4 regions of the Lachnospira sp. CLA-JM-H23 genome follow, and region 2 is predicted to be linked to each of the others. Evidence: predicted binding sites of a transcription regulator. Region 2 holds the regulator's gene; each other region holds the start of a gene.
What was found. Region 2 encodes Rex, which represses fermentation and respiration genes when NADH is low (regulators of the CRP and FNR family bind a similar motif). Its sites were predicted from a motif close to ATTGTTAANTANTTAACAAT; they were not measured.
Positions count from the first base shown of each region.

Region 1: WMO42_RS01100 (L-lactate dehydrogenase) is a predicted target of Rex. The motif match lies at 3,765-3,784, and genes of this name have one in related genera.
Region 3: WMO42_RS04125 (carboxyl transferase domain-containing protein) is a predicted target of Rex. The motif match lies at 5,234-5,253, and genes of this name have one in related genera.
Region 4: WMO42_RS06180 (phosphoketolase family protein) is a predicted target of Rex. The motif match lies at 3,639-3,658, and genes of this name have one in related genera.

Region 1 covers NZ_JBBMET010000001.1:241,705-249,610, reverse strand. The annotation lists gene cobA (uroporphyrinogen-III C-methyltransferase) at 1-1,155, opposite strand, end outside; gene WMO42_RS01110 (ABC transporter substrate-binding protein) at 1,176-2,174, opposite strand; gene WMO42_RS01105 (GH25 family lysozyme) at 2,297-3,550, opposite strand; gene WMO42_RS01100 (L-lactate dehydrogenase) at 3,866-4,810, shown strand; gene WMO42_RS01095 (AI-2E family transporter) at 4,979-6,166, opposite strand; gene WMO42_RS01090 (ATP-dependent helicase) at 6,282-7,906, opposite strand, start outside.
Region 2 covers NZ_JBBMET010000005.1:143,047-150,952, reverse strand. The annotation lists gene alr (alanine racemase) at 1-1,023, opposite strand, end outside; gene WMO42_RS08095 (NAD(P)H-hydrate dehydratase) at 1,023-2,654, opposite strand; gene WMO42_RS08090 (hypothetical protein) at 2,651-3,274, opposite strand; gene WMO42_RS08085 (redox-sensing transcriptional repressor Rex) at 3,301-3,936, opposite strand; gene WMO42_RS08080 (homocysteine S-methyltransferase family protein) at 4,067-6,523, opposite strand; gene WMO42_RS08075 (methionine synthase) at 6,516-7,199, opposite strand; gene WMO42_RS08070 (DEAD/DEAH box helicase) at 7,200-7,906, opposite strand, start outside.
Region 3 covers NZ_JBBMET010000002.1:366,328-374,233, forward strand. The annotation lists gene WMO42_RS04105 (oxaloacetate decarboxylase subunit alpha) at 1-1,106, opposite strand, end outside; gene WMO42_RS04110 (sodium ion-translocating decarboxylase subunit beta) at 1,308-2,459, opposite strand; gene WMO42_RS04115 (biotin/lipoyl-containing protein) at 2,506-2,874, opposite strand; gene WMO42_RS04120 (OadG family protein) at 2,878-3,726, opposite strand; gene WMO42_RS04125 (carboxyl transferase domain-containing protein) at 3,743-5,188, opposite strand; gene WMO42_RS04130 (thiamine diphosphokinase) at 5,352-6,002, opposite strand; gene WMO42_RS04135 (hypothetical protein) at 6,254-6,862, shown strand; gene gltA (NADPH-dependent glutamate synthase) at 7,104-7,906, opposite strand, start outside.
Region 4 covers NZ_JBBMET010000004.1:16,992-24,897, forward strand. The annotation lists gene WMO42_RS06175 (L-fucose/L-arabinose isomerase family protein) at 1-925, opposite strand, end outside; gene WMO42_RS06180 (phosphoketolase family protein) at 1,134-3,521, opposite strand; gene WMO42_RS06185 (phosphatase PAP2 family protein) at 3,831-4,409, opposite strand; gene WMO42_RS06190 (hypothetical protein) at 4,515-4,907, opposite strand; gene WMO42_RS06195 (hypothetical protein) at 5,042-5,407, opposite strand; gene WMO42_RS06200 (hypothetical protein) at 5,415-5,555, opposite strand; gene WMO42_RS06205 (hypothetical protein) at 5,858-7,327, opposite strand; gene WMO42_RS06210 (ATPase, T2SS/T4P/T4SS family) at 7,311-7,906, opposite strand, start outside.

The DNA of each region.
Region 1 (7,906 bases), on a different contig from region 2:
AGCCGAATTTCTTATTTCTTCATAAAGTGAGTCCATATCTTTGGTATGTCCTGTGACAACACTAAAGCTTCTGCTTACATCCCTATGTGTAACTGGTATGCCTGCCATTGCAGGAACTGCTATTGCTGATGTTACTCCTGGTATTTCTTCTGTTTCTATGCCATTTGACTTAAGATAGAGCATTTCTTCTCCACCACGTCCGAATACATATGGGTCACCACCCTTTAATCTGACAACAAGCTTTCCTTCATTGGCTTTCTTTAAAAGGAGTTCGTTAATTTCTTCCTGTGCCATACTGTGTCTTCCATTTCTCTTGCCAACATATATCTTTTCACAGCTTTCAACACAGAATTCCATAAGGCGGTTATCAATCAGGTCATCATATACAAGCACCTGTGCCTTCTTTATGGCATTTAACGCCCTTACAGTTATAAGATCATAAGTTCCACAGCCTGCACCAGCAATTACAACCTTGCCCTTGCTGTAAGAATATTTCCCATCTGCCTTTGTTTCAGCATTTGTATTATCTTTACCAGTAATCCTCTCACTTACTTTATTAATAACATCCTGTAATTCGTCCTTGTCAAGCTCTCTGCCAAGCACCATACATTTTCTTGCAGCTTCCTTGAATATATCAGCTCTCATAGAGGCATCATCTACATTCTCTTTAATACTATCCCTAATTGAACCAAGATACATAAGTATATCTTCAATATCCGCAGGAAGCTCCTGTGCTATTCTATTCTTAATATCTGCCGCAACATAAGGACTTGCTCCCTGGGTAGATATTCCTATAGATAAATCTCCTGCTTTGTATACAGACGGAAACAGAAAATCACAATTATCCTTATCGTCTACCGCATTTATAAAAATGTGGTATTTGCGGCATACGCCTGCAACATATGCGTTAAATTTTGCATCATCTGTAGCAGCTATACAGAATGAACATCCGTCCAGATCTGAATTAACAAATTCTCTTTCAATAATATTAATGCCTTCAATGCTCTTTATGCTATCGCTTACCTTTCTTGCAACAACTGTAAGTTCCGGCTCATATGCAAGAAGCTTGCTTATTTTATGCTCTGCTATTCTGCCTCCTCCGATAACAAGACCTTTCTTTCCTTTAATGTCAATAAAAAACGGAAAATAACCCATAGTAATTCCTCCTGAATATTTTACCTATCAATGTACAATATATCCGCTAACTGCTTGTAGGCTTCACCCCACTTCGCATTAGGTTTTAAGTTATAAAGCTTCTTATCAAGAACATAGTAACGTCCCTGCTTTACAGCAGTTAATGACGACCACGCCGGATTAGATGTAAGAAGCTTATCTATATTACGGATAGCCGCATCTGTATCGTTGCCCTGTGTTGTAACAAATATGTAATCAGGGTCGGCTACTACAATTGCCTCAAGGCTTAAATCATCAAGCAGTGATGTATCTGAGTCTGCTATATTAACACAGCCCAAATCCTTTAATATCTCACCGCCTACTGAGCCTTCGCTCTGCTTTGCCTTGACACTGCTTGACGAAGTTCTTATAAATAATATCTTTGGATTGCTGCCATCAGCTCTTGATTTTATAGTATCTATCTGCTCTTTAACATCTGTTCCATTAGTCTTATACAGATCTCTCCTGCCTGTTATCATAGTACATTTGTCAAGCATATTAAGATACTGCTCAAAATTAGATACATCAAAATATGCTACTGTTATTCCTGCATTTTCAAGTGTCTGCATAAGTGCTATGTTAGAATCTGTATTACAGCTTGCAATAACAAAATCTGGTCTTGAAGCTATAAGAAGTTCCACATTAGGATTTAGTATACTTCCAATATTGACAACATCACTTGAAAGCCCTAAATCAAAATTAGTCCATGTATCATTAGCTGTTGCCACTACACTTCCACCAGCAGACATCCATACATCTGCAAAACTTCCTATAAGTGTTGCTGTTCTTTTATAAGAAGTTACTGTAACTGTTCTTCCATAATCATCTATAAACGTATATGGATTGTCAGCTGAAGCACCTGCACCGGCATTATAACCAGAATTATCTACATTAACATCTTCTGTTGCAGTTCCACAGCCTACAAAAGCAAACACCATAACTACAACAAGTGCAAGTGATATTAACCTTTGTATTTTGTTAGTTATTTTTCTTTTTGTCATTAATTAAATCTCCGTTCTTAAATATTGTATATATAATGCTTGGGTGAAAAGCCTCCAGCTTATGATACCTACGGATTGTTCCGTACTGCACACATACAATTCTACACTGGTATTATAGATATTTAATAATCTGTTGTAAGATAACTCGTAACCGCATATACAACATTTCCATTATATATAAGCCTTGACCAGCCGGTATCACCTATTCCTGTTCGCAATGCTATATCTCCATTATCAAGCACATCTACAATATCACCTGATACTTCTGGGATACTTCTTAGATTAACCGGCTCTTTAGCAGTTACCTCCTCATTAACACTGTTAAAGATAATTCCCAATTCAGCTGTATTAAGGCTCTGCTGTGTCTGTCCCGACACTGATGCCTGTGTGCCATAATTATAATTAAAGCTTGAATTGTAATTAAAATAAGCAACATTTACGTCAACATATCCTGATATTCCATCTATTCTGGCATTATTAGTATACTGCCACATAGCACACGCACCTGTGTATGAAGGATGTTCTACTGCTGGATATGTTCCATCTTTATAAGATGCCACCCATATCGGATATCTGGCTTCTATATCCTGTATATTCCATTCCTTATTATTAACAATCTGACCCTTGCCAGCATATAACATGGCATCGTAGCCTTCTCTGTCCACAGTATCCATAAATGCAAGTGCATTGTTAGTTCTTTCTTCATTACTAAGATTATACATTCTGCTTGAAGGATTATTATAATCTTCACAATTGTATACAACAGGGTATGTTATGTCATAGGCTGATATATAATCTATGACCCAGCATGCTTCCTCTATTGCTTCGTCCTCGTCAACCGCTGTCGAAAAGAAATACACACCTATATCTATGCCCGCTTTCTGTGCTCCCTCAAGATTGTATGACGCATATTCATCTTCGCATATAGTTCCATATATATCTGTACGGTATCCAACTCTTATCATCGCGTAATCAATTCCGCTTTCTGCGACTTTATTCCAGTCAATCTTTCCCTGCCATTTGGATACATCAATGCCATTGGAATATGCCATATTATCATTAGAAAATGTTGTTATATTAAGCTCTATCCCATTCTCACTTAATTCCTGTGACATATTATCCGACTGTGGGTCACCATCTGCTAATTCAACATATGAATTATCTGCATCCGCACTGTTACCAGGAATCCCATAAGTGCTGTCAGCTACCTGTATTGTATTACTCACTAAAACATCTTTGCTCGCCTTTCTTTTATTAGTAACCTTGATAACAGGTATGCTTACACATACCCCGGCTGTTACTAATATCAATACAACTACCAGTACTGCTGCTATGTGATGTCCTTTACGTTTTACAAACTTCTTTATATTCTTCATAGCAATCCCCCATTTATGTTAAATCTTTATTTTACATTAACTCAGAATATCAAAATATAATTACCACCAATTTCATTACAATACTAATATTACACTAATTAGTCAATAACATATCTTCTGAATATGTTAATTTTAATAATAATTTTATGATTATTTTGCACAAAAAAATGTTTTGAATATAAATCTTGCATACACTATAAGTGGTGCTATAATGTTTGTTAAAGAAATAACAATATATACAGACGAATACCGTTCAATAATTCCAGCTTAACTGGACATTATATTATCCGGCTGTATAAGAAATGAGGTATAATTATGAAAGTAAATAGTAGAAAAGTTGCTGTAATTGGCTGTGGTTTTGTTGGTTCATCATCTGCATTTGCACTTATGCAGAGTGGTCTGTTCTCAGAAATGGTTCTTATTGATGCAGATACAAAAAGAGCCGAAGGTGAAGCTATGGATATAAGCCACGGCATATCATTTGCAAGACCTATGCAGATATATGCTGGTAATTATGATGATATTACTGATGCCGCAATTATTGTTATAACTGCTGGCGCTAACCAGAAGCCTGATGAAACAAGACTTGACCTTATCAAGAAAAATGCGGCTATTATGAAATCAATTGTTGGCGAAATCAAGAAACGTGATTTTGGTGGAATTCTTCTTATTGTATCTAACCCTGTAGATATTCTTACACTTATTGCACTTAAAGAATCTGGTTATCCATCTAACAGGGTAATTGGTTCCGGAACTGTACTTGATACAGGCCGTTTCAAATATCTGCTTGGTGAACATCTTGACGTTGACAGCCGAAGCGTTCACGCATTTATTATTGGTGAACACGGCGACAGCGAGCTTGCTGCCTGGAGCAATGCAAGAATAGGCGGTCTTAAGGTTAATGACTTCTGCGAGCTTCGTGGTCACTTCAACCACGAGCAGTCTATGAAGAAGATATTTGAAAATGTCAGAAACAGTGCTTATGAAATTATTGAAAGAAAACATGCCACATACTACGGAATTGCAATGGCTGTCAAAAGAATATGCGAGGCAATCGTTCGTAATGAGAAATCCATTCTTCCAGTATCAAGCCTTATGACAGGCGAATACGGACTTAATGATGTTGTCCTTAGTATTCCTGCTGTCGTCGATGAAACCGGCGTACAGAAGGTAATTCCTATTGAATTGAATGATGAGGAGCTTACAAAATTAAAAGACTCTGCCAATATTCTTAAAGATATTGCAAAAGATTATATCTAAAAGATTATAAACAGATTTTATTAAAAACCTGCTGTAATAAATGTATATTATAATACATATATTACAGCAGGTTAATTATTACCCCGTTATTAATCATACAGCAGAACAATCCACCGCATTTTTATCAATTATAACGTTATTTATGAAGATTTAAAATCAGAGTTACAACTACTCTGCACTACCACTATCTGCCTGCAAAGTATCCGCATTCCCTGTTTCTGGTGTTGTGTCATTGCCAGCCTTATCTGACGATAAGCGGTTGTTTACCATATCTCTAAGGAGCTGGTATATAACCGATGTGAGCGGAATAAAGAATATCATCCCGAGAAGGCCGAAGAACTTGCCGCCTAAGAACACCGCCATTAATGTAAAGAGTGCCGGAAGTCCTACAGAGCTTCCTACAACCCTTGGATATATGAACTGTCCCTCGATAAACTGAACAATCTGAAATACGATTACAAACCATATAGTAAGTACCGGATTGGTGAATAGCACAAGAAATGCACCAACAACACACGCTAAAAATGTTCCTATGTATGGAACGAACTGGAACACTGCCGCCATTATGCTTATAAGTCCGGCATATGGCATTCTGCATATGCTAAGTGTAATAAACATAAGCACGGCAAGTATACAAGCCTCAACGCACTGTCCTGTAAGGAAACTTGCATAAGTCTGTGCAAAAAGGTTAGTAACACCTGTAACCTTAGAAGATACCTTCTTTCCAAATACAGCTTCTAAAAGCCTTTCTGTCTGTGAAAGCAGGCGTCTTTTATCCATAAGCACATACACTGCAATTATCACAGATATACTAAGATTAAACAAAGATGAACCTATCTGTGGAATACCCGTGAATATGCTCTGGAAAAATGCTCCGGCAACCTCTCCAGACTTTTTAAGTATGCTGTTCCAGTCAATCTTTTCAACATAATCATTAATAAACGTAAGATGTTCATCATATTTATCCAGAATATCAGTCACTACATTTACATTATTATCAAAATTCTTTATAAATCCAGTAATCGACTCTATCAGATCCGGAATAATAGACCACATTATAACAGCGAATACAAGCACAACTATAACTATTGTCACAACTAGGCTTATCCCGTTGCGTGCCTTTTCTTTTCTTAAGAACTTTACTTTCTTTGACAGCTTCTCTAACTGTCTTGACAATGCTTCCATTGGCACATTAAATATAACCGCAAGCATACAACCTAGAATTATTGGATTCAGAATCTTAAAAAATGTTCCTATACCACCAAATATATTCCCTATATTAAGTGCTACAGAAAGACTTATTGCCATAACTATACCCAATACAATTATATTTTTATTCTTCTCTCTTTTTTCCATTAATACTTCTCCCAATTATTATATGAACTTCTGATAATGTAATATATTATGGCTTAAAATATACAATAATGCAATATTTTACAGGATAATTTACACTTAATTTACACTTTAAAATTTATACTGTTATAAGCTCCTGCACATATCTTGACCTCTTCTGGTGTCTTGACCCGCCATCTATATAGATAATATCAAGCTCGTCTTCTGCCCTTGTCATAGCAACATAAAATAGCCTGCGTTCTTCCTCATAATCATCAACCTTCCCCATATAAGCATATGGTGTCACCTGTTCATTCGCTGATATTATTATAACCTTCTTCCATTGAAGTCCCTTAGCACCGTGAAATGTGCTAAGATACACGCCTTCATTCTTATCCGTTCTCACCCTGTATTCCCTGTCAGTTATATATCTGTACCATTCAGACATATTATCAAACTTTAACGCTTCCTTTTTCATAGCTTCTGACTGGTTAATGATATCCCCGCTGTCAAGTCCTGTATACTCTGCATACTCAAAAAGGTCATTTTCATACCCCATATCATCATATATATAATTGATAAACTGTGTCGGATTATCTATCCTTGAAAGGCTTCTTAAATCAAGAAACATATCATTGATTGTATCGTTAATTCTTAAGCAATCCTGTCTGCTGGCATTCTTTGTACAGGCTTCGTATATTTTATTCCTGTCAAATTCGCAATTGTGCACAAGGTTGCTTCTTATATATCTTTTGGGTCTGTTAATTATCCGGCTAAGATCCGTCTGTTCCGGCACACCTCTTGAAAGCCTGTAATATGCAAGCATATCGTAAAAACATATGCCAAGATGTATATCGTCCACATTATCCCTTGTAAAGAATGGCATACCTATCGTTTCTAATGTATTGACAAGCACCGAGGCCTCTTTCTTCACCCTGTAAAGTATTGCAATATCGCTTAAATGTCCGCCTGTCTTTACATAGTCATTAATAAGTGACACTGCCATATCTGCCTGCCTGCCATAAGATGCGGTCTGTCTTATATGCACTTTTCCCTCACCCTGCCTGTATGCTGACATATTTTTGACAATTCTGTTTTCATTATTTCTTATTACTTTGTCAGCACCTTCTATTATATATGGAAGACTTCTGTAATTAGTACCCAGAATTATCTGTACAGAACCAGGATATTTTCTTGAGAATTCCTTAAATATTGAGCTGTCAGCTCCTCTGAAACCATATATTGACTGGTCATCATCTCCAACTACACACACATTTTTCCTTAAATCAGCAACCATATATATAATCTCTGCCTGCAATGTGCCTGTATCCTGAAACTCATCAACCATTATATAGTCAAATATTCCCTGCCAGTATTCCAGCTCCTGCTTATTAGAGCTTAAGCATTTGTGACAATATAATATCATATCGTCAAAATCAAGCTTCTTATTATTCTTTTTAAATTCCTTATACTGGGAAAAAGTTATCTCAAGATATGCCTTAGAACTGCTTTTACTGTCCTGAATGTCAGCCGTACCGACCGCCATACTATTTATGTATTCATTACATTTTCTATAATACTCATCAAAATCATCAGGAACCCCTGATACTCTCTTATATAAAAGCTGTCTGTGAAATTCAGTAAAGAACTTTAATCTTCCGGCTTCCGATAATATATCTTCAGCCTTCAGATTATATGCTCTTGCAAGTACCGAATAACACAGGGAATGTATAGTTGAAAATCTTATGCCATCACTGCCATACT
Region 2 (7,906 bases):
ATCCTTGTCTTTTCCTACTAATGTTACAACATCACCACGATTTACAGGACCTATATCTGTAACATCTACCATCATCTGGTCCATACATACCCTTCCTGTTATAGGAGCTTTCTTACCATTAATAAGCACATATCCCTTTGATGATAATGACCTTGGATATCCATCGCCATATCCCACTGTTACAGTTGCAAGCACTGTTTCTCTCTTAGTTTCAAATGTTCCGCCGTAACCTATCTTTTCTCCTGCTGGAACTGTCTTTACCATAGCTACATGGCTTTTGAGCTGTAGTGCTGGTTTCAGTGCTACTGCTGACTTATCCACTTCATCTGATGGATACATACCATATAAAGCAATTCCAAGTCGCACCATTCCATGATTAGCCTGTGGCATATCTATAATAGCTGCACTGTTGGATACATGCTTTATCTCAAATGATATACCTTCTTTCTTCAACGCATCATCAAAAGCATCATACTTTGCAATCTGTCTTAATGCAGCGGTCTTATCCTTCTCATCAGCAGTTGCAAGATGTGTAAACAGGCCTCTTGCATTGAGTGCCTTTAAATTCTTTATCTTTTTAACTATCTCAACACCACTTTCATCTGGCTCAAGACCTATTCTTCTCATTCCGGTATCAACCTTGATATGGCAGAAAGCTACCTTTCCAAGCCTTAAGGCAACATCATTAAGTGCCTTGGCTGTCTCATAGTCAAATACTGTTGCATCTATTTCATTCTTAACCAATGCCTCATATTCCTCAGGCTCAACATAGCCTAATATAAGTATTGGCTTATTAATTCCATTTTCTCTTAAATTAACAGCTTCATCCAGCGTAGCAACTGCATATCCATATACTAAATCTCTTACTGCCTTGGATACAGCCACATCTCCGTGTCCATAGCCATCTGCTTTAACAACTGCAAGTGCCTTTGTTGAAGGTTCTGTCTTGCTCATAAGCTCAATACAATTAGCCCTGATTGCATCCAGATCTACATCTGCATATACTCTGTAATACTTACTCATTATTCACCTCTTGCTTTTATAAGCACATTTTTTATATTGTCAATAATATCGCCCGCAACCATAGAATACTTACCATTACTTAAGGCAGCTTCATCTCCTGCACAGCCGTGTATATATACGCCAAGTGCTGAAGCTTCAAAAGTAGTAAGTCCCTGTGCCATAAGTCCTGTTATTATGCCTGAAAGCACATCTCCCGAACCTCCTGTTGCCATTCCATCATTGCCTGACATATTAATATACACTCTTTCTCCATCAGAAACAATAGTTCTTGCATCTTTTAATACACATACGCAATTATGTTCTCTTGAATATGTTCTTGCTGTATCTATAGGATTATTCTTTATCACCGCAATATCAAGTCCTGTAAGACGTGACATTTCTCCTATGTGTGGTGTAACGACAACATTCTTATCTGACATATCATCTTTATATGAAGCATTACCACTATTGCCGCCAGCTTCATAGTCTACATCATCATTACTGCCATCAAGTTCAATTTTATATTGGGCGATTATATTAAGGGCATCTGCATCATACAGCTTTTTAATATTCTTCTTTGCTGACACACTTCTTACAAGCTTTACTGCACTTTCTTCCATAGACAGCCCCGGACCTATGCACACAACATCTGCCCAGCAGATACATTTATCCACTAATGTCTCTGTATTCTTAACAAAATCTCCACATTCCTCATCAGTATCATATGTATCAACAATACATTCCATATTGCCCGTTATAACTGCTGTACGGTTGCTTATATGCGTAAGGGTTCTTACAAGCCCTGCACCTATACGTGCCGCCGCTCTTGAACTTAATACTGCTGCACCTCCATAAAGCCTTGAACCAGCTATTACAAGTGCCTTTCCAAATGTTCCTTTATTGCCATCAGGCTTTCTTAGCGGAAGCATATCAGATATATCACTATAATCATATGTGAAAATATCCCTTGTCATATCCGGATATTGTGCAAAACCTATATCTTTTCTTATAATCTTCCCACAATATGAAGCTGCTGGATATAATATATGTCCGATTTTTTCAAATCCGAAGGTAACTGTTATATCAGCATTAACCGCAGATCCCATAACCACACCTGTCGATGCACTTATACCTGATGGTATGTCAACAGCCACAACAAGCCTGTTTCCATTATTGTCGCTATTCTGTGTATACTGCGAATGCACTGATGTACTGCATTTATTAATTGTATCTACTACTATTCTGGCCTCTCCTGCCAGTTCTCTTGATAAGCCATTGCCAAATAAGGCATCTACAATAACCCCATATTTAGAAAAATCCGGGCTATTAATACATTCTATGCCCAGATTCTTTATTATGTTCAATTGTATATCGAATTCTTTGGTAGAAGCGTGTGAGTTAATTATATACACATCCACATTGTAGCCCTTAAGATAAAGCTGTCTTGCCACCGCAAGTCCATCTGCCCCATTATTGCCACGTCCACATACGCATATAATGTCTGTATGTATATTTCCTTTAACCTTGCTTTCAATAGCTTCTGTCACTGAGAGTGCGGCTCTTTCCATAAGCACAACTGATGGTATACCAAGAGTATTAATTGAATAAGAATCCACATTCTTCATAGAAGCCGCATCTAATACATATCTCATTCCTGCTTATCTCCTACATTGCCTTCATTAATTCTGTCAACTGCACTACAATTCTCAGGTCCGATAATATCGTGTATAAGAGAATACATATTATTATTAACAGTTTCTTTATCCTGTTTTATAAGAATATTCTTCTTAAGCTTGACTCTTGTAGCATTAATCCACTTATCAAGTACCTCTATATCCTCTGTATTGGCATTCATTCTGTCATAGCAGGCTTTAAGTGTCTCTGTAAGAAGCTTCTCGTTAGCCCTTGCCAATTCTCTTGGTACTTCTAAGAGTTCATCTTCAAGCGAAGCTATCTTGTCATTAGACTCCTGTATAAGTCTTTGGTTCTGGCTCATACGCTTCTGCTTCTGCCTACTTGAATCATCATCTTCCATATTCTCAACAACATCATTGATAAGCTGCTTTTTAAGCTTCTTGATGTCTTTAATGTCATTATTAATTCTTCCCTGCTTCTTAAGCAGTTCATTAACCTGTTTCTCCCAATACGCAATCTCATCTGTCTTATTCTTCTCGTTAATAAGGTGATACCATCGCTCATCAAGCGTAAGAATCGGAATATTCTTAAATACATCACTATTCTTTAACAATTCATAAGTTATCTTAGACACCATCAATTCCCCCTTTGGATTTAATATCTTTATGAGTGCTTATTGGCAATTGTGTAAGAAAGTCTCATAAGGCTTTCTGATAAATGTACATTCTCAACTATTACGTCATCTGGCAGATTAAGATCTGTATGTGCGAAATTCCATATAGCCTTAATTCCTGCATCTGCAACCTGCTTTCCGATTTCCTTAGCCGCCTGCTTTGGTATTGTCAGTGCAACTATCTCTATATCGTTCTTATGTATAAAATCGGCAAGTTGATCCATCATCATTATATCTATTCCGTGAATGCTTTCACCTTTAAGCTCTGGATTGTTATCAAATACGCCGCATATAACAAAACCACGCTTCTCAAAGTCTGTATAATTAACAATAGCACGTCCAAGGTTACCAGCACCTATTATTATCATATTATGCTTCCTGTCTATTCCAAGTATCTTGCCTATCTCATCATAAAGATACTTCACATTATATCCATATCCCTGCTGTCCAAAACCTCCGAAATTATTGAGGTCCTGTCTTATCTGTGATGCTGTAACTTTCATTCTCACACTTAAATCTTTAGATGAAATCCTCTGAACACCACTTTCTATAAGTTCGCCCAGATATCTGTAATATCTTGGCAATCTTCTTATAACAGCCGATGAAATCTTCTTATTCTCTTCCATAACATTCTCCATTCCTGTGCAATACTGCTACGAAAAGGAGATGGGAAACCTGTAATTACCAGCTTCCCATCAGCCTTCAAAATTAATGTTAATTATATAACTATTTTGCTAAAAAGTAAAGAAATGTACTCTATCCAAGCACTCTCTTAGCAATATCCACAGACTCCTTTGCATCCTTTGAATAGAAATCCGCATGTATTTCCTTAGCATATTCAGGAGTAAGCACTGCTCCTCCTACCATAACCTTACAATCAAGATTGTTCTTATGTATAAGTTCTATTGTCTTTTTCATTGAAACAAGTGTTGTTGTCATAAGTGCTGACAGACCACAAAGCTTCGCACCATTTTCTTTAATCGCATCTACAACAACCTGATATTCAACATCCTTTCCAAGATCAATAACCTCATAACCATAATTCTCAAGAAGTACCTTTACGATATTCTTTCCAATATCGTGGACATCTCCCTTAACCGTCGCAATAACAATCTTTCCCTTGCTTACAGGTGCATTATTGCTCATAATCATATGTTTTCTTATAACCTCAAACGCTCCCTGTGCAACGCCAGCCGCCATTATAAGCTGTGGCAGGAATAATGTTCCCTTCTCGAACTCCTCACCTATCTTATCAAGTGCAGGAATCAAGGCATTATTAACAATGTCCATAGAATCCATACCTGCAAGAAGTTCTTCTGTTATTGCTGCACCTTCATTTTTTAGACCTTTCTCTACTGCATAGAATAAGTCATCACAGGTATAACTGCCCTTCTTATCCTTAAGATTAACACTTCCACCTGCCTGTGCTGTCTGACCACCCTGTACTGCATTTGCCGCTGTATTCATTGGATTAATCTTGCTTATATTAGGCATTGAAGCATAAGCCTTAATATAATCAACAGAATTCTTATCTATATTGGCAAGAAGCTTATATGCCCTTACTGCCCCCATCATCTCATATATGTTAGGGTTAATAATCGCAAGATCAAGACCATTCTGCATAGCCATTGTTAAGAAAATGTGATTGACAAGCACTCTGTTAGGAAGTCCGAAAGATATATTCGATACACCAAGCACCGTCCTTAAGCCAAGAGTATGCTTAACCTCATAAAGTGCATTAAGCGTTTCCATTACCCCCTCCTGTTCGGCTGAGGCTGTAAGTGTAAGACAGTCTATATATATATCCTCTTTAGGAATTCCTATAGCTATTGCCCTGTCCATAATCTTTCTTGCTATGGCAACTCTGTCTTCTGCTTTCTTAGGAATACCATCTTTATCAAGAGCAAGGCCAATTACTGCCGCACCATATTTTTTAACTATTGGCAGAATGTTATTAAGAGAGTCTTCTTCTCCATTAACTGAATTGACAATCGGCTTACCATTATATACTCTTAATGCAGCATCAAGAACCTCAGGTATAGTTGAGTCAAGCTGGAGAGGCACATCCACAACTGACTGAAGTGCTTTCACAGTATCAACCATCATCTGTCTTTCATCAATTCCCGGAAGTCCTACATTGACATCAAGAATATCAGCACCCGCACCTGTCTGTTCTAATGCCTGTCCAAGTATATAATCCATATCATTATCTAAGAGTGCCTGCTTAAATACCTTTTTACCTGTTGGGTTAATTCTCTCTCCTACAACTCTTGGCTGGTCAACTATAACTGTGCTTGTAGCTGAGCATACAGCCGATGGTATTTTCACTGGCTCTTTTGCTAAATTGCCTTCTTTATGTAACATATCTGATAAGCACTTTATGAATTCAGGAGTTGTTCCACAACAACCACCGAATATTTTAATGCCATACTTTCTTAAATCCTTCATAAATTCAGCAAACTGCTCTGCTGTCACATTATATTCATTAGTAACAGGGTCGGGAAGTCCTGCATTAGGCTTTACTATAACCGGAAGATTAGTCCAGCCTGTAAGTTCCTTAATAACCGGCTCAAGTTCCTTAGGTCCAAGTGAACAGTTGACACCTAAGGCATCAACTCCAAGTCCTGATATTGTAAGTGCAAATGAAGATATCTGACATCCTGTAAATGTACGCATATTTTCTTCAAATGTCATAGTCGTCATTATTGGAAGCTGGCTATTCTCCTTTGCTGCAAGCACTGCCGCTTTCACATCTAACAGATCTGTCATTGTCTCAAATACAACAAGATCTGCACCTGCCGCTTCACCAGCCTTGACTATCTCAGCATACATCTCATAAGCTTCCTCAAAGCTTAATGTACCTGTTGGCTCTAGAAGCTGTCCTATAGGTCCTACATCAAGTGCTACAAGTGCTCGTGGATTCACATTGGCACACGCCTTCTTTGCATTTTTAATTCCCGCTGTTACAAGTTCATCAACTGAATGCCCACATTCTTCAAGCTTATATCTGTTGCCACCAAATGTATTGGCATATATTATGTCTGCACCTGCCTTTAGATACTGCTCGTGTATGGAAATGAGAAGTTCCGGTTCTGTAATATTAAGCATCTCTGGTGTTTCACCCATCTTCATTCCTGCCGCCTGAAGCATAGTACCCATTCCACCATCAAGAATCACATAATCCTTTTGTAAAAGTTCTTTTAATTTATTCATTACAATGTCCTCCTGCTTCCCTGAATCTGCATGTACCTTTAAGGTTACACGACATACAGCCTTTTTTCTTTGAACTGACCTCTCCGGTTGTAAGCCCAATAACTGCTGTTACAGACTTGGTTGGTGTCATCATATCAGTCTTTCCTATATTAAGCCCTATAAGCTTAGGTGCATTTAGTATTTTTAAGAATTCGCCCTGCTGTGACAAAGGCAGATCACCATATCCTATTCCAAACCTGAATGTCTGGTTATACTCTGGAAGTTCCTCTTTAATAACAGCCTCAACCTTATCACATACCTGTTCAATTGCTGCACTTGCCATACTGTCTGATATTACAGCCTTGGCAAGGTCTGAGGCCTGCATCACCCTTAACATCCTGTCTATTCCATCAGAGATTGTCACTGCTATAAGTGCCGCTTTATTACAGCCTTTAAGATGTTCTTTAATTGAGTTTCCTTTTAATGTAACAGAAGTCCCTTCAAGCCTTACGCCCTCATCGACCTGTGTCACATCCACTACCCTGTATACATATCTTGGAACTGCCGCTTTTAAGACCTCTGCCTCACATTCATCTATAAGGCTGTTTATTGTCTCATCTGCCCCTATTCCCTTGTATCCTAAGTATCTTAATACTTCTGCCCTGTTTATACTGCTTAATGTCACCTGTTTTTTCATTTATTTATTCTTTCTTGCTTTGTCCTTATGCTTGCCTTTTCCTCTGCCCTTGCCTCTTGACTGGTTAGCCTTCTCAACATTAACACGGCGTCCCTTAATCTGCACGTTATCATTCATTGCCTTAAGAATTTTCTCTGCGTGTATAGCTGGTACATCAACAAATGTATAGTTGTCCATCATATCTATCGCGCCTACAAGCTTGCCAGGCATACCAGATTCACCTGCAATAGCTCCAAGAATATTAGCTGGCTTTATTTTATCCTTTTTTCCAATATTAATAAAGAGTCTTACCATTCTTGAATCATCTTTATCTGTATCAAAATGGAATTCTTCTACTTCATCTTCTCTGTCAAGGGTATCACCTATAAGCATTTTTAAAAGTGCTGCTGCCATATCCATAGATGTATATTCTTCCTGATTAACGTGTTCTTCAACAAGATTAACCATATCTGTAAGTCCACCCTCTTCGATTGTCTGTCTGATTTTATCAAACATATTATCAAGCTTGGTGTTCTTAACATCATCCAATGATGGAACAGGCTTTGCAAGTATCTTAGTCTTACAGTAACGCTCGATATCCTTTAACTTATACACTTCCTTGCCACTTATAAATGAAAGTGCCATTCCAGATCTTCCTGCACGCCCTGTTCTTCCAATTCTATGAACATAATATTCCTCATCCTGAGGAATGTCATAGTTAAATACCA
Region 3 (7,906 bases), on a different contig from region 2:
TCGCCCTGTAATACATTAAGAACAGCCTGTGTACCAACAATCTGTGATGATGGTGTAACAAGAGGTGGTTCACCAAAGTCCTTACGAACCTTAGGAATTTCCTCAAGAACTGCCTGATACTTATCTTCTGCACCAGCTTCCTTAAGCTGTGATACAAGGTTAGAAAGCATACCACCAGGTACCTGATATAATAATGTCTTAATATTAACACCAAGAACCTTAGTATTCATAAGACCTGACTTTAATGCTTCTTCTCTCATTGGCTGGAAGTAAGCAGCTATCTCTGCAAGAAGGTTCTGGTCAAGACCTGTATCGTACTCTGTACCCTTAAATGCCTCTACCATAACTTCTGTAGCCGGCTGTGATGTTCCCATTGAGAATGGTGACATAGCTGTATCGATAATATCAGCACCTGCTTCAACAGCCTTCATATATGTCATTGAAGCAACGCCTGATGTATAATGTGTATGCATCTGGATAGGAAGTGAAGAACCATCCTTTAATGCCTGTACAAGCTCTGTAGCCTTAGCAGGAACAAGTAAACCTGCCATATCCTTGATACAGATAGAATCTGCACCCATATCCTCAATTCTCTTAGCTGTTTCTTTCCAGTAATCAAGAGTATATGCATCACCAAGTGTATAGCAAAGTGCTATCTGTGCGTGAGCATTAGGATTTTCTTTCTTAACAAGCTTAACTGCCTCTACTGATGACTTAAGATTTCTTAAATCATTGAAACAGTCAAATATTCTGATTATATCAATACCATTAGCAATAGACTTCTGTACGAAATATTCTACAACGTCATCTGCATAATGATTGTATCCGAGGATATTCTGTCCTCTGAATAACATCTGTAACTTTGTATTCTTAAAACCATCTCTTAACTTACGAAGTCTTTCCCAAGGGTCTTCCTTAAGGAAACGAAGTGATGCATCAAATGTAGCACCGCCCCAGCACTCAACTGAATGATATCCAACCTTATCCATCTTGTCTATGATTGGAAGCATCTGCTCTGTAGTCATTCTTGTAGCAATAAGTGACTGATGAGCATCTCTTAATACAGTCTCAGTTATCTTTAATGGTTTCTTAACCTGATCTGCCATCTTAAACTCCTCCTATATATTCCTATATATAAAGTAAATAAACTCTAATTAAGCTGCGTAAGTAACTTCTATTCAGACTTAGAAGGTCTTATCATATATAGCCCTTCTTCCGTCCACAACGAAGTTGCGTAAGCAACTTCTATACAGACTTAGAGGGTCTTAGCTCGCGTATTGTGCGAGCTTAGAGCCTCTTAGTCTGTTTTACATAACACCAAACATCGCCATAAATGTACCAGCCGCAACCGCTGTACCAATAACACCGGCTACGTTAGGTCCCATAGCGTGCATCAAAAGGAAGTTAGAAGGATCTGCTTCTGAACCAACCTTCTGTGAAACTCTGGCTGCCATTGGAACTGCAGATACACCTGCTGAACCAATAAGTGGATTAACCTTACCGTGTGTAGCCTTACACATAATCTTACCAAATATAACACCTGCCGCTGTACCAAAGCAGAATGCAATAAGACCTAATGCAACAATCTTTAATGTATCAAGATTGAGGAAGGCTTCTGCACTTGTTGTAGCACCAACTGATGTACCAAGAATAATAACAACTATATACATAAGTGCATTGGATGCTGTTTCTGTAAGCTGCTTAACAACTCCTGACTCTCTAAAAAGGTTACCAAGCATAAGCATACCAACAAGTGGTGCTGTTGTAGGAAGAATTAATACTACAACGATTGTAACGATAATAGGGAAAAGAATTTTCTCAAGCTTAGATACAGGTCTTAGCTGTTCCATCTTAATCTTTCTTTCCTTTTCAGTTGTTAATAACTTCATAATAGGTGGCTGGATAATTGGTACAAGTGACATATATGAATATGCTGCAACCGCTATTGGTCCAAGGTAATTAGTCTGTCCTAATTTACCAGCAAGGAATATTGATGTAGGACCATCAGCACCACCAATAATAGATATTGCTGCTGCTGCCTTATCTGGGAATCCCATAAATATAGCCATAATGTAAGCAGCGAATATACCAAACTGTGCTGCTGCACCTAAAAGGAAACTCTTAGGATTAGCGATAAGTGGACCAAAGTCTGTCATCGCACCAACACCAAGGAAGATAAGTGATGGCAGAATACTCCATTCATCTAATAAATAAAAATAATGTAACAAACCACCTACGCCATTGCTTGAATCTTCAATAGATAACATAATATCCGGGAAAAGATTAACAAGTAACATACCAAATGAAATAGGTACTAAAAGCAGAGGTTCATATTCTTTTTTGATTGCCAAATACATGAAAAACAGCGCAACCAGAATCATCAGATAATTACCCCAAGTGAGGTTAAAGAATGCTGTCTGGTGAACGAGGTTTCCCAATGTTGATAAAATATATTCCATTTTTTACCTCCGTATATTATCTCTACACAACTAATTGATATATCAATTAGTTCATAGAAACTAATACTTTACCTGACTCTACTGAATCACCAGCTGCACACTCAACTGTAGCAACTGTACCATCCTGTGGTGCACAGATTTCATTTTCCATCTTCATAGCTTCAAGAACGAGTAATACATCACCCTTCTTAACTGCTGCGCCCGCATTAACGTTAACCTTAAGAATCTTACCAGGCATTGGTGCATTAACCTTTACTGCACCCTGTGCGCCTGCTGGTGCTGCAGCCTTTGGCGCTGCCTTAGGAGCTGCTGCTTTTGGTGCTGCTGCCTTAGCTGCACCTGCTGTGCTTCCTGTTCCTTCTTCTACAGTAACATCATATACATTTCCATTAACTGTTATTGTATAATTCTTCATAATTTATTTCCTCCTGCTATTAACCTTTCTAATTGAACGAACTACAAGTCCGTCTGTAGATGTATTCTCTGATGCAGCAATAGCTGCTGTTATAACTGCTATAAGTTCAAGATCATCAACTTCTTCATCCTGCTCTTCGCTTGAAACTATCTGAGCAATAGCATTATCAACACCCTGGGCATCATTAGATGCTTCATTCTTAGCCTTATTTTTGTTCTCAAACTTATTGATGTACTTAAATAATGAAATAATGAATGAAATAAATATAAGTACAACGAATACTGTTCCCATACCGATAAGAGTATTCATTACTGCTTTATACATCTTCTGTCCTGTAGTATATGATGGATTGATAGCACCATTTTCAAGTGTATAGTCATCATTAATTACGAATTCAAATGTACATTTATCATTCTTCTCATATGAAGTATCAACTGTAATAGTACATAACTCACCTGTCTTGCTGTTGAGTTCTACATTAATTTCATTGATACTCTTTAAAGCACCTAACTCACCTCTTGTGCTATTCCAGCTATTATAAAAAGCTATTGTCTTAACACTAATTCCACTCTGGTCAACAATGTATAACTTATTATTTACCATTGTAAGTGATTGAGCTGCCTCTGCATCCGCTGTTATCTTAGCAGAATCATTCTTATCAAGATATGTAATCATATCTTTAACCCAGTCTACAAGATAAGCCTCACTGGCATCAAGCTGCTGCTGTTTTAATTCTGTCTTGGCACTTGCTGTTGATATAGTGCCATTAGATGAACTGCAGGCTGTCATACAGAATACACAGATAAGTAATGAGAATAACACTAAGAACTTTTTAAACTTAATTTTCTTCATATTATCACCTCTTCAATTATACTGTGCCATGCTTCTTATCTGCACGAACCTCTCTTTTATCAAACAACATTTCAAATGCTGCAATAATGTACTTTCTTGTATCTTCTGGGTTAATAATTGTATCAACATAACCTCTTGCAGCTGCCTGCTCAACGCTTGACTGTAATGCTGCATATTCAGAAGCCTTTTCATTAATCTTAGCTGTAACATCATCTGCTGCTGCGATTTCATCAGCATACATAATCTTAGCAGCTAAAGAAGCATCCATCATACCGATGCTTGCCTGTGACCAGGCATATACCATATCTGCACCTACTGACTTAGAATTCATAGCTACATATGCACTTCCATAAGCTTCACCTGTAATTACATTAACCTTTGGCACATCTGCGTTAGAAAATGCATATACTAACTTAGCAGCTGCCTTGGCAATTGTCTTCTCAGCTCTTACATTAGCTTCAAAGCCCTTAACATTAGTAAGTGAAAGCACTGGTATTTCAAATGCGTTACAGAATGTTACGAATTCGGCTGCCTTATAAGCTCCATCTGTAGTTAATACAGCTGCAAACTCTTCTGCCTTTTCGCCATTCTCATCATATATTGCTGTTCTGTTAGCAACAGCACCAACTGTAACTCCATCAAGCTGAATGAAGCCAGTTACCATTTCCTTAGCATATTCAGCCTTAACTTCTACAAATAATCCATCATCTGAAATATCTGTAAGAGCAAGTGCAGCATCAGCTATCTCTGCTGACATATCAGCGCATACTCTGTTAAGGTCGTCCTGATTATCTGTGTATACAGCACCTTCCTCATTATTAGATGGAAGCATTGATACAAGCTGTCTTACTCCATTAGCGATTGTTTCTTCATCACCAATGAAATCTGCAACACCTGCTTTAGCCATAAATTCTGCACTTGATGTATCAAGCTTAGATTCATAGTTGCCATCTAATGCGTTAGGACTGTTAACAAATAACTTAGCCTTCTTTTCTTCCACAAATACGAAATCTGAAAGTTCTGCAAGAACAGCAAGACCTCCACCACATTCACCGTATACGGCTGTAATCTGTGGAACAATTCCAGAAGCTAATGACATATTCTTATAAATCTGTCCAAAGCCGTCAAGGGCGTCTGTTGCTTCCTGAAGTCTTAAACCTGCGCAGTCAATCAGACCAATCACAGGAGCTCCCATTTTCATTGCCTTCTCATAAAGATTAGCAATCTTCTTGGCATGCATCTCACCAATTGTTCCGCCTAACACAGCAGCATCCTGGCTATACACATACACAAGATTTCCATTGATAACTCCATATCCTGTGATTACACCATCAGATGGAGCCTTTTTTTCCTGCATGTTAAAATCTGTTGCTCTTGCTGTAACAGCCGCTCCGATTTCAACAAAACTGCTATCATCAAGAATTGCTTCGATTCTTGATAAAGCCTGTGTAGTATTACTCATCACCGAGACCTCCTCTTTGTTATATATTGCTTAATGCAAACAACTATTGTTTATTTTATAACAATGTAAGTTAAATTACAAGAGATTTGTTGTTGCTTTCCACGTTATTTTGTTAATTTTATACGCATTTTTCATTAATTTTGCACATAGGACATATATGTTATTAATCTTTTGTTTCAAGAACTATAATAAGTCCTTTATGAACCTTAATTATTCCCTGTTCATCTTCCACTTCGTTGCTCTGGCATATACTTAATCCCTGCTTTAATTCATAATTATCAAGCGTATATTTAAATCCCTCAAGGCTTAAACTGACATTTTCTGACATAGGAATAATTGACACATATCTTCCATACTGGCTGTCTTTACGAATTATATGTATTCCATCAGCCTCACTTAAAAGATATATATAATTGTGCTCATCAACTATATGGCAGTCCTTTCCACAATCAGCCGCCACCTTCATATTTCCTATATTGGTAATTGTGTGATCCATTCTTGTTCCTGTCGCACCAAGTATATATATGTCTGTTGCACCCTTTTTAAGTGCTGTCATAATCGCAAGATGTGTGTCGGTATAATCTTTTTCTTTAGGATATATCTCAAATTCAGTATTACTCTTATATCTGTCAAGCACATCTTTATCTACTGAATCGTAATCTCCAAGCAGAAAATCCACCTTCAATCCAAGCTTATCAGCATACTCAAGACCGCTGTCAGCCGCTATGCAATAATCAAATGTCTGATTATCAAGCCATTCTTTCGCCCACGCAACATTAATACTTCCACCTGTAACAATAAGAGTCTTGCTCATCTTCTATAACCTCCTTTTTAATTATCAATCTTTTAAATTTTCTGCCCATGTTCTTTAATTTTTCACATTTATACTTTATAATTAACCAAATAGTAATTAAGCGTATATATTTTAATAAGCAGACAGCATTTTCATTCTGCTTACATCTGGTAATAGTACCACATTTTACTGATTATATATAGTTTAATTTACGCAAAGCATTTTAATGCTACATATTACATATTATTCATATGCATAGAAAGGAGATTATTGTGAGCAGCTTAAATTCACAGTCAGACAATACAGTTGATGAACACATCATTGACGAAGTTAAGCAATCTGGCATTTCTGAAAAAGAAGCCAAAAATATTATCGAGGAAGAAGAAGGCATTGAGCTTTTACAGCACTCTGGCAATCTGTATGAGTCAACAGATGACAAATATAAAGATAACTTGTCGTCTGCAATAACTTTTTTTGTATGCGGTGCTGCTGGAATTATAATTCTTATTCTTAATGACATCGGAATATTAAAGTTTGTAACAAAAGGTAGTTCTAATTTCATACTTGTAAATGTTGTTCTTGGTCTTTTATTTGTTGGATTTATCGCAATAGGTTTCTGGTCATTAAAGTATTCCAAGAAAATCAAGTCAAACGCCTCTATCGAAAATGAAGCAACGGACACTATTATCAACTGGCTTAATGACAATGTAACCAAAGAAGACATTGAAGGTTCTTACAACAATGATATTGCAGAAGAAATGAAATATTTCAACAGAAGTGATTACATCAAAAATGCTATTATGAAACAGTTCCCTGACACGTCCGAAGGGTTATGTGACACTATCTCTGATAAATACATTGACAGCATTTTCAATATGTAAATCAACTTTACAAAAACAAAAAGAATATACAGGCTTCTATAAAAAGCATACAATCAGCTTTATAAAAATACTGGCTTCCATAGAACCATACAGTCTGCTATAAAATCACACAGCCTGTCAATGCTAAATATTACCCAGCTATAATCAGGCTATAACATAAGATAAACAAAAGCTGTTGATTTATTATCTAAACACTGATAATAAATCAACAGCTTTTTACTATTATTGCAAATATAATTACTTACTTTGAAAGGTACTCATCAATACCCTTAGCAGCAGCTTTACCAGCTCCCATAGCAAGAATAACTGTTGCAGCACCTGTAACAGCATCACCACCAGCGTATACGCCTTCCTTAGATGTCTGTCCATTAGCTTCTTCTGCTACAATACATTTCCTCTTATTAATCTCAAGACCCTTAGTTGTAGATGAGATAAGTGGGTTAGGTGATGTACCAAGTGACATTATAACTGCATCAAGATCCATTACGAATTCTGAATCAGGGACTTCAACAGGCTTTCTTCTTCCAGAAGCATCTGGTTCGCCAAGTTCCATCTTAACACACTTAATACCTGTAACATTACCCTTATCATCAGTAAGGACTTCTGTTGGGTTAGTAAGAAGGTCAAATATAATACCCTCTTCTTTAGCGTGATGTACTTCTTCTGCTCTTGCAGGAAGTTCTTCCTCACTTCTTCTGTATACAATATGTACCTCAGCACCAAGTCTTAATGCTGTTCTTGCGGCATCCATAGCAACGTTACCACCACCAACGACAGCAACCTTCTTAAATCTTGCTATTGGTGTATCATAATCCTCTCTGAAAGCTTTCATAAGATTGCTTCTTGTAAGGTATTCATTAGCTGAGAATACTTCATTAGCATTTTCTCCTGGGATACCCATAAATCTTGGAAGACCAGCACCTGAACCGATAAATACAGCATCAAAACCTTCTTCATTAATAAGCTGGTCAATTGTCATTGACTTACCGATTACTACGTTAGTTTCAATCTTAACGCCAAGCTTCTTAACATTTTCAATCTCTG
Region 4 (7,906 bases), on a different contig from region 2:
CACTTAAAGCTCCGTATATATCAACCTCACAGGATACAGGTATTCCCATAGCTGTAAGACGTGAATTAACATAGCAAGGAACAAAGCCAAATTGTGTCTGAAATGCTGGCCAGCATTTTCCTGCGATTGCAACATATTTTCTTGAACCCTTATGTGCTTTTACCCAGTCAAGAAGTGTAAGCTCATACTGTGCAAGCTTAGAAAGTATCTCAGGTTTCTTATTACCTTCTCCTAATTCCTTCTCCATACTCTTTACAACCGCTGGAATTCTCTCATCTCCTACGTGATTATTATAGCTTTCAAAAAGGTCAAGCTCTGAATTCTCTTCTATCTCAACGCCAAGATTGTATAACTGGTTAATTGGTGCATTGCAGGCGAGGAAATTATTAGGTCTTGGTCCAAAGCTTATAATCTTAAGATTATTTAACGCATATACAGCCTTTGCAACCGGTATGAATTCGTGAATCATATCTGCACATTCACTTGCTGTTCCTACTGGATATTCCGGAATATATGCCTTAACTCCTCTTAATTTCAGGTTGTAGCTTGCATTAAGCATACCACAATAAGCATCTCCTCTGTTACCTACAAGGCCTCCATTAGCTGATGTTTCTTCTGCTGCCGCAACGAACATCTTAGGTCCGTCAAAATATTTAGCAAGCATAGTTTCTGCAATTTCTGGTCCAAAATTACCAAGATATACACATAAAGCATTACAGCCAGCTTTCTTGACATCTTCTAATGCCTGCTGCATATGTATCTCGCTTTCGACTATACATATTGGACATTCATATATTTCATCTGCATTATATTTGTTCTTGTAAGCCTCAACTAAAGCTTTTCTTCTGTTCACTGACAGGCTCTCTGGGAAACAGTCCCTGCTCACTGCCACAATTCCGATTTTAATAGATGGTTTGTTATTCATTGTAAAATCCTCCATTTCTGTAACACCCGTTACTACAAGTATGGGGACACATCCTGCTATATGACGTATCCCCTTACTTTTAATAAATACATTTCAAAAAGTTACTTATATAATATTATTTTTTTGTATATTTTGCAATACATTAAGCAGCTTTTATAAAATATTTTATATAAATCACTCAATTATTCACTAACTAGTTTTATAACAATTATTTATTATCTGGTGTATGCCACTTCCATTCCTGTACCTCTGGAAGATCCATACCATACTCGCTTATATATTGCTTATGTGCAACTAAAGTATCTCTCATCTTCTGGAGAAGATATGAACCTTTGTTGCCAAGCTGTGGAAGTGCATTAATAACAGCCTGTACAAGATGATAACGGTCAATTTCATTCTGTACTCTCATATCAAATGGAGTTGTGATTGTACCCTCCTCCTGATAACCGAATACCTGAAGATTTCTGTTATGTCTGTAATATGTAAGCTCGTGTATAAGTGTTGGATAGCCGTGGAATGCAAATATAATTGGCTTATCCTTTGTAAATAACGCATCATAATCTGTATCTGACAGGCCGTGTGGGTGCTGTGTATTAGACTGTAACTTGAATAAATCAACTACATTTATAAATCTAATCTTTAAATCAGGCATATTGTCTCTTAATATTGTAACAGCCGCAAGTGCTTCAAGTGTAGGTGTCTCACCACAGCCGGCAATTACCACATCCGGTTCTTCACCCTGATCGTTACTTGCCCATTCCCATATACCAACACCCTGTGTACAGTGCTTAACAGCCTGTTCCATAGTAAGCCACTGTGGTCTTGGGTGCTTAGATGTAACAAGCACATTGACATAATCACGGCTTCTTATGCAATGGTCAAAGCAAGAAAGCAAGCAGTTAGTATCTGGTGGAAGATACATTCTTACCACATCCGCCTTCTTATTAGCTATATGGTCAAGGAAGCCTGGATCCTGATGTGTAAATCCGTTATGATCCTGCTGCCATACATTTGATGAAAGAATAAGGTTAAGTGAAGCAATTGACTGTCTCCAAGGAAGCTGTGAACATACCTTTAACCATTTAGCGTGCTGTGCCGCCATAGAGTCTACTATTCTGATAAATGCTTCATAGCTTGCAAAGAAGCCATGACGTCCTGTAAGAAGATATCCTTCTAACCAGCCTTCACACATATGCTCTGAAAGCATTGAATCCATTACACGTCCGTCCTTGGCAAGGAATTCATCATTATCCTTAAGAACATTATTCCAATCCCTGTTAGTCTCCTCAAATACTTTGCCTAATCTGTTAGACATTGTTTCATCTGGTCCAAAGATACGGAAGTTCTTAGTTTCTTCATTTAACTTGAATATATCTCTTACAAAACCTCCAAGTTCAATCATATCCTGACCATCTTTTGCTCCTGGGAAAGGTACGTCAACGCCGTAATCCCTGAAATCTGGAAGTCTTAAATCTCTTAAAAGCTTACCACCATTAGCGTGAGGATTGGCACTTATTCTGTGATCTCCTTTTGGTGCAAGTGCTCTTAACTCTGGAATTAATCTGCCATTTTCATCAAACAATTCTTCTGGCTTATAGCTTTCAAGCCAATCATTAAGCTGCTGTAAATGTTCTGGTCTATCCATCATAATTGGAACCTGATGTGCCCTGAAAGTTCCCTCAATTTCCTTGCCATCAACAACCTTTGGTCCTGTCCAGCCCTTTGGTGTTCTAAGTACAATCATAGGCCAGAATGGTCTTTCTGTCTTACCTTCTTCTCTTGCTTCTCTCTGTATTTCCTTAATCTCCTCAATAACAGTATCTAATGTCTCTGCCATCTTTCTATGCATTGTCATTGGATCATTGCCCTCAACAAAATATGGTTTCCAGCCACATCCGTGGAAGAAACTTTCTATCTCATCGTGTGATATACGTGAGAATATTGTAGGGTTGCTTATCTTATATCCATTAAGGTGTAATATTGGAAGCACTGCTCCGTCTGTCACAGGATTGAGGAACTTATTAGAATGCCATGCTGTAGCAAGTGGTCCTGTCTCAGCTTCACCATCACCAACAATACAAGTTGTTATAAGATCCGGATTGTCAAATACCGAACCAAATGCATGTGCTATCGAATAACCAAGCTCACCACCCTCATTAATTGAACCTGGTGTCTCAGGTGCAACGTGGCTTGATATTCCTCCTGGGAACGAGAACTGTTTGCAAAGCTTCTTTAATCCGTTCATATCCTGACTTACATTCGGATATACTTCACTGTATGTTCCCTCAAGGTATGAGTTAGCTACAAAGAAATTGCCGCCGTGACCAGGACCGGATATAAGCACCATATCAAGATCATACTTCTTAATAGCTCTGTTCATATGACAGTAAACGAAATTCTGACCCGGAACTGTACCCCAGTGACCTACGATTTTCTTCTTAATATGTTCCTTCTTTAAAGGCTCTCTTAAGAGAGGATTATCTAAAAGATAAAGCTGGGCAGCTGCTAAGTAATTGGCAGCTCTCCAATATGCGTCCATCTTTTCAAGATATTCATCTGTAATTGGCATCTTTTCAACACACATTTCTTCGTTCATCCTTAACCTCATTTCTATGACAATAATATTGCCACTTAATAATTGTTATCTATTTTAAAATCACTTCTGTAAATATCTTTTATAAATATATTTTACAAAAGTGATTTTATATTAGCACATCTTAATTAAATGTCAATATAGCTTTCACAAAAATACATAAAAAATACAAGCACTATCACAAAAGGCTGTCCAATATTGATATGCCTCTTTACCTGACACAAAATGTTCTGTAAAGATTAGCCATATCATAATCGGACAGCCTTTATTTTTAACATAATTACAATTTATATTATCATTACTATTTCATTATTACTGCTTATTAAATATAGCATTAAGCTTTGGGACTTTATTCATAAGTGCCTTAACAATAAAATAAGCCGCTACACCATATAATGCACCTGTGATTGTACCGACAAGCACATCTGTTGGATAATGTACTGTAAAGTACAGTCTAGAAAATGCTATAAGTGCCGCAAGTACCAGTGCCGCACTTCCTTCCTTCTTTCTCCACATAAATATTGACACTGCCGCAGCAAACGAAGCTGACGAATGTCCTGATGGGAACGAATAATCGTGAATAGAATTAAATATTCCATATAAATTCTCGAATTCATTGCCAACAACAAAATTCTGTCCAACTACCCAGAATGCTCTTGGTCTTGCCCATAGATGCTTCATTATTCCATTACAGAATATAAGCGACAATATAAGTGCTATTGCCATTGTAAGCCCTGCTTTTTTATATTTCTTAGGAAGAACTGTAAGCATAAGCACAGCTAATACTATCCAGAACCAGCCTGCATTCCCCAATGTAGTAATCACATAAAATATTGGATTAGTTATTGGGTTATGTAATGTTTCAAACCAATGTAATATCTGAATTTCCATTATATAACAGCCACTTTTAATGTGGTCTCTCCTTTCCACAATTGACCTAATATATTAATCAATTGAAATCATATTGTGGAATTATAAATGAATATATATATATTGTCAATTTAACTTTACAGCCCTCTGGCATATACATTTATTCTTTCTTCCCTTATATCCATAACTGTATTCTGCTTCAATTGCTATGTCATACAGCATTGCCGTCCTGTCCGCATATAACAGCGTAACTGTATACTCTGCATCTGAACTGACAGCCTCATTAAATGACTTACAGAAACTTCTCATAAGCTGTGTTGTAAATACATCATCTGGAATATCATCATATTCACCAGTTATGTAACCATCTGACACTTTATCCAAAGCATAATCAAATGCCCCATTAATACTGCTGTTCATCTCCATATTACAGTAATTATCACTGATAATCGAATTATGTATAATCACAAGCAGAATAATAATAACCATCATTCCAGAACTACTTATTATTAATCTCATATCACTCCTTATCTATATTACATTGTGCCGACATCTCAATTTAACGTGGCAAATCCATATTTGTATTTATTCAATCCCCATCATCTTTATTTCGTAGAGCAAATCCAGATTTATCCTTATTGTGCTGGGACGTACTACACCGCCATCTCAACCCTTACAAGTGCCTTATAATCACACAGCTTATTAAGTCCGAACAATCTCGACTTTACAGGATATTTAATATTCAGGCGGTAATAATCATAATCTGCGGCTGCATCGAAATATTCATAACTTACATCTGCCCCATATTGTGCAGCTATCTCGCATACCTTTTTATTAGTATCATAATCAATATCCCTGTGTTCATAACTTATGCCATTTATCTGGATTACATCTTTTATATACTGCTGTACCTCACTGCCTTTGCTTACACTTTTATTAACAGCAATAAAATCCAGCGATATCAGACATATAAAAGAAAGTATTACAAGATATGCCGAAGCTTCTACTATTATCTTCATTATGCACCTACCTGTAGAACAGCTTTGCAAGCTGTGTACCCTCTAATACAGTGCATTTGTTCATACATATCCCTAAGAATGTAAATGCTATTGCAAGTCCTGTAATACATATAATTACATCACCATATTCTTCCAATAAATATTCCATTATACTATCCTCTTTCATTTCTTAGATTGTATTTCAATTAAACTATTGATTTATATTAAATATCTATATCAACCACCAAGCATTTTATCAGCAAGCATTGCGTACATATTTATCATTGATAATATAAATACTATAGCAATGCACGTCTCACCTAATTTTTCTAATATAAAGTCCATGCCAAGCCTTTCTCCACCTTTAATATTACCAGCAGCAAATCTTTACCTACTCGTCACTAATGATATTCTCTTCCACCTTATTAATGTATAGACAGACACAATCTTTAACAATATTAATATTACACATTACAAATACAGTGTTATAACAAGCATCATATCAACAGACATTTTCAATGCCATAAGAAATACAGGTATGTATTCCATAAATTTAAACAAACTTATCCTGTCCTTATAAGCAATCTCTGACTGCTTGTTTATAAGCTCGTTATTTCTCTGTATTAAAGAATTAATAGTTTCATCTACCTGATTGTCTGGCAATTCCGATACTGAATATAATGTTCTTACTGTCGACATTATATCTGTCTGTCCATACTCCGACAGAAATTCATAATATGGCTTAATATCTGATGGGTCTGCCTCTATGTCCCTTATAAAAGTATCAAGTGAATTCTTAATTATATACGGACTTTCATCGTAAGTATCTTCAATTGCCGCAATCAATGGCATATTCTCAAGATTAAGTGCAACATTTCTTAACCAGTCAGAAAATGCCTGTCTTAAATTGTTAGTAAGCTTTTTCATTGCAGACTTTTTATTAATCAACGGATAAATAACCATTACAGCCATTGCCATAACAAGATATACAAATATAAAATAAAAACCATTAATAAACGCCAGGCCTGCCAATATTCCAAGCACTGTTATAACTGGAATTATCTTCTCAATTATATTCCATACATTGGTTTTAAACACAAGCTTATAATATTTCCTGCTGTTAGTATCAATATCTTTATCATTAAGAATTTCATATCCGTAATGTTTATTCGTGAAAGCATAGAATAATATACATAACACAAGGAATATCACTGCTGTCCCCTGATACAGCCAGTCATCAACTATGTTTCCCTGTCCGCTTTTATATCGGTTAAGCATGGCACTCATAAATATTGTAAGACCTGAAAGCACTATGCTTATAATAACTCCTATGGTTGTATCCCTTTTTACATTCTTGATTTCAAGCTCCTGCCTGTATATTCCTTTAATCCACCTGTCAGAGTCATCAAGAAGCACTCTAAGTGCATTCTTATACCTTCCACCTCTCTTTTCAATTCCAATAATAAACTTATGAAGTGTCCTTATACGGCTGCAATTATACTCTTTCTCTATGATATAAAGTGCATTAGCATATACATCTTCTCCCATACCATATTCAAGCTCGTCCATAGCCTGCTCTATCACCCTGCCAAGAGTGCCGCCTGCTATCTTGCCTGTATCTTCTAAAGCTGTGTATATCTTAGGATTTCTCATAAATGAATACGCCATCTGATGGAGATATATATCAACGTCCATAAACTTTTTAAGCCTGTTATTATTGTAGTACCTTTTTCTTATAATTCCCGGAATAACGCTTATGGACACAAGACCAGTAATTATTACACATACAGGCTTAAGGCCATATATCATACTTATTCCGAATATCACAAGAAGTCCTGTTGTTATTGCTAAAATATATTTCTTCATTGAGAAATCATATCCATATGCTGATATATCTTTAATTACTGAACGCCCCGAAAAATATCTAATTAATCTTTTCATATATGTTCTTTATGCCTCTCCTATTAAATTTATCAAGAATATCTTCCGGGACAGTTTCGTCTGTAAATGTGCCGTCTTCGTATATTACACAACAGTGATTAACAGAATTGCACCTTGAAAGAAAACCTATCTGCTTAATCCTCCTTTTCTCGTGCTTGTCACATTCCACAAGCACAACAAGATCTATATATTTGTATACACTATTGATAAATCTTTCATTGACACTGCTGTTGCCAAGCATATTGTACATTCTGTCAGGCATATCCCTTACCTCATCCAGATGCATAGTTGTCATACAATATGAACCTGTAGACAAACTGTTAAGCAGATGTGCAACTTCTGGTCCTCTTGACTCTGACAGCAAAATCCAATCTATATTATGTCTTAACCCAGCCTTTATGATATCCTGGTATGTAACCTTGTCATCCACAAAAAATTCAACACATTTTTTATTAGGATTAATCTTTCTATAATGTATCTCCTGATTATCCTCATATACTCCTGCCTTCTCATTATGCGGAATTTTCGTTGACAGATACTTTACAAGCTCTGTCTTTCCTGCGTGTGGCTGTCCTCCCA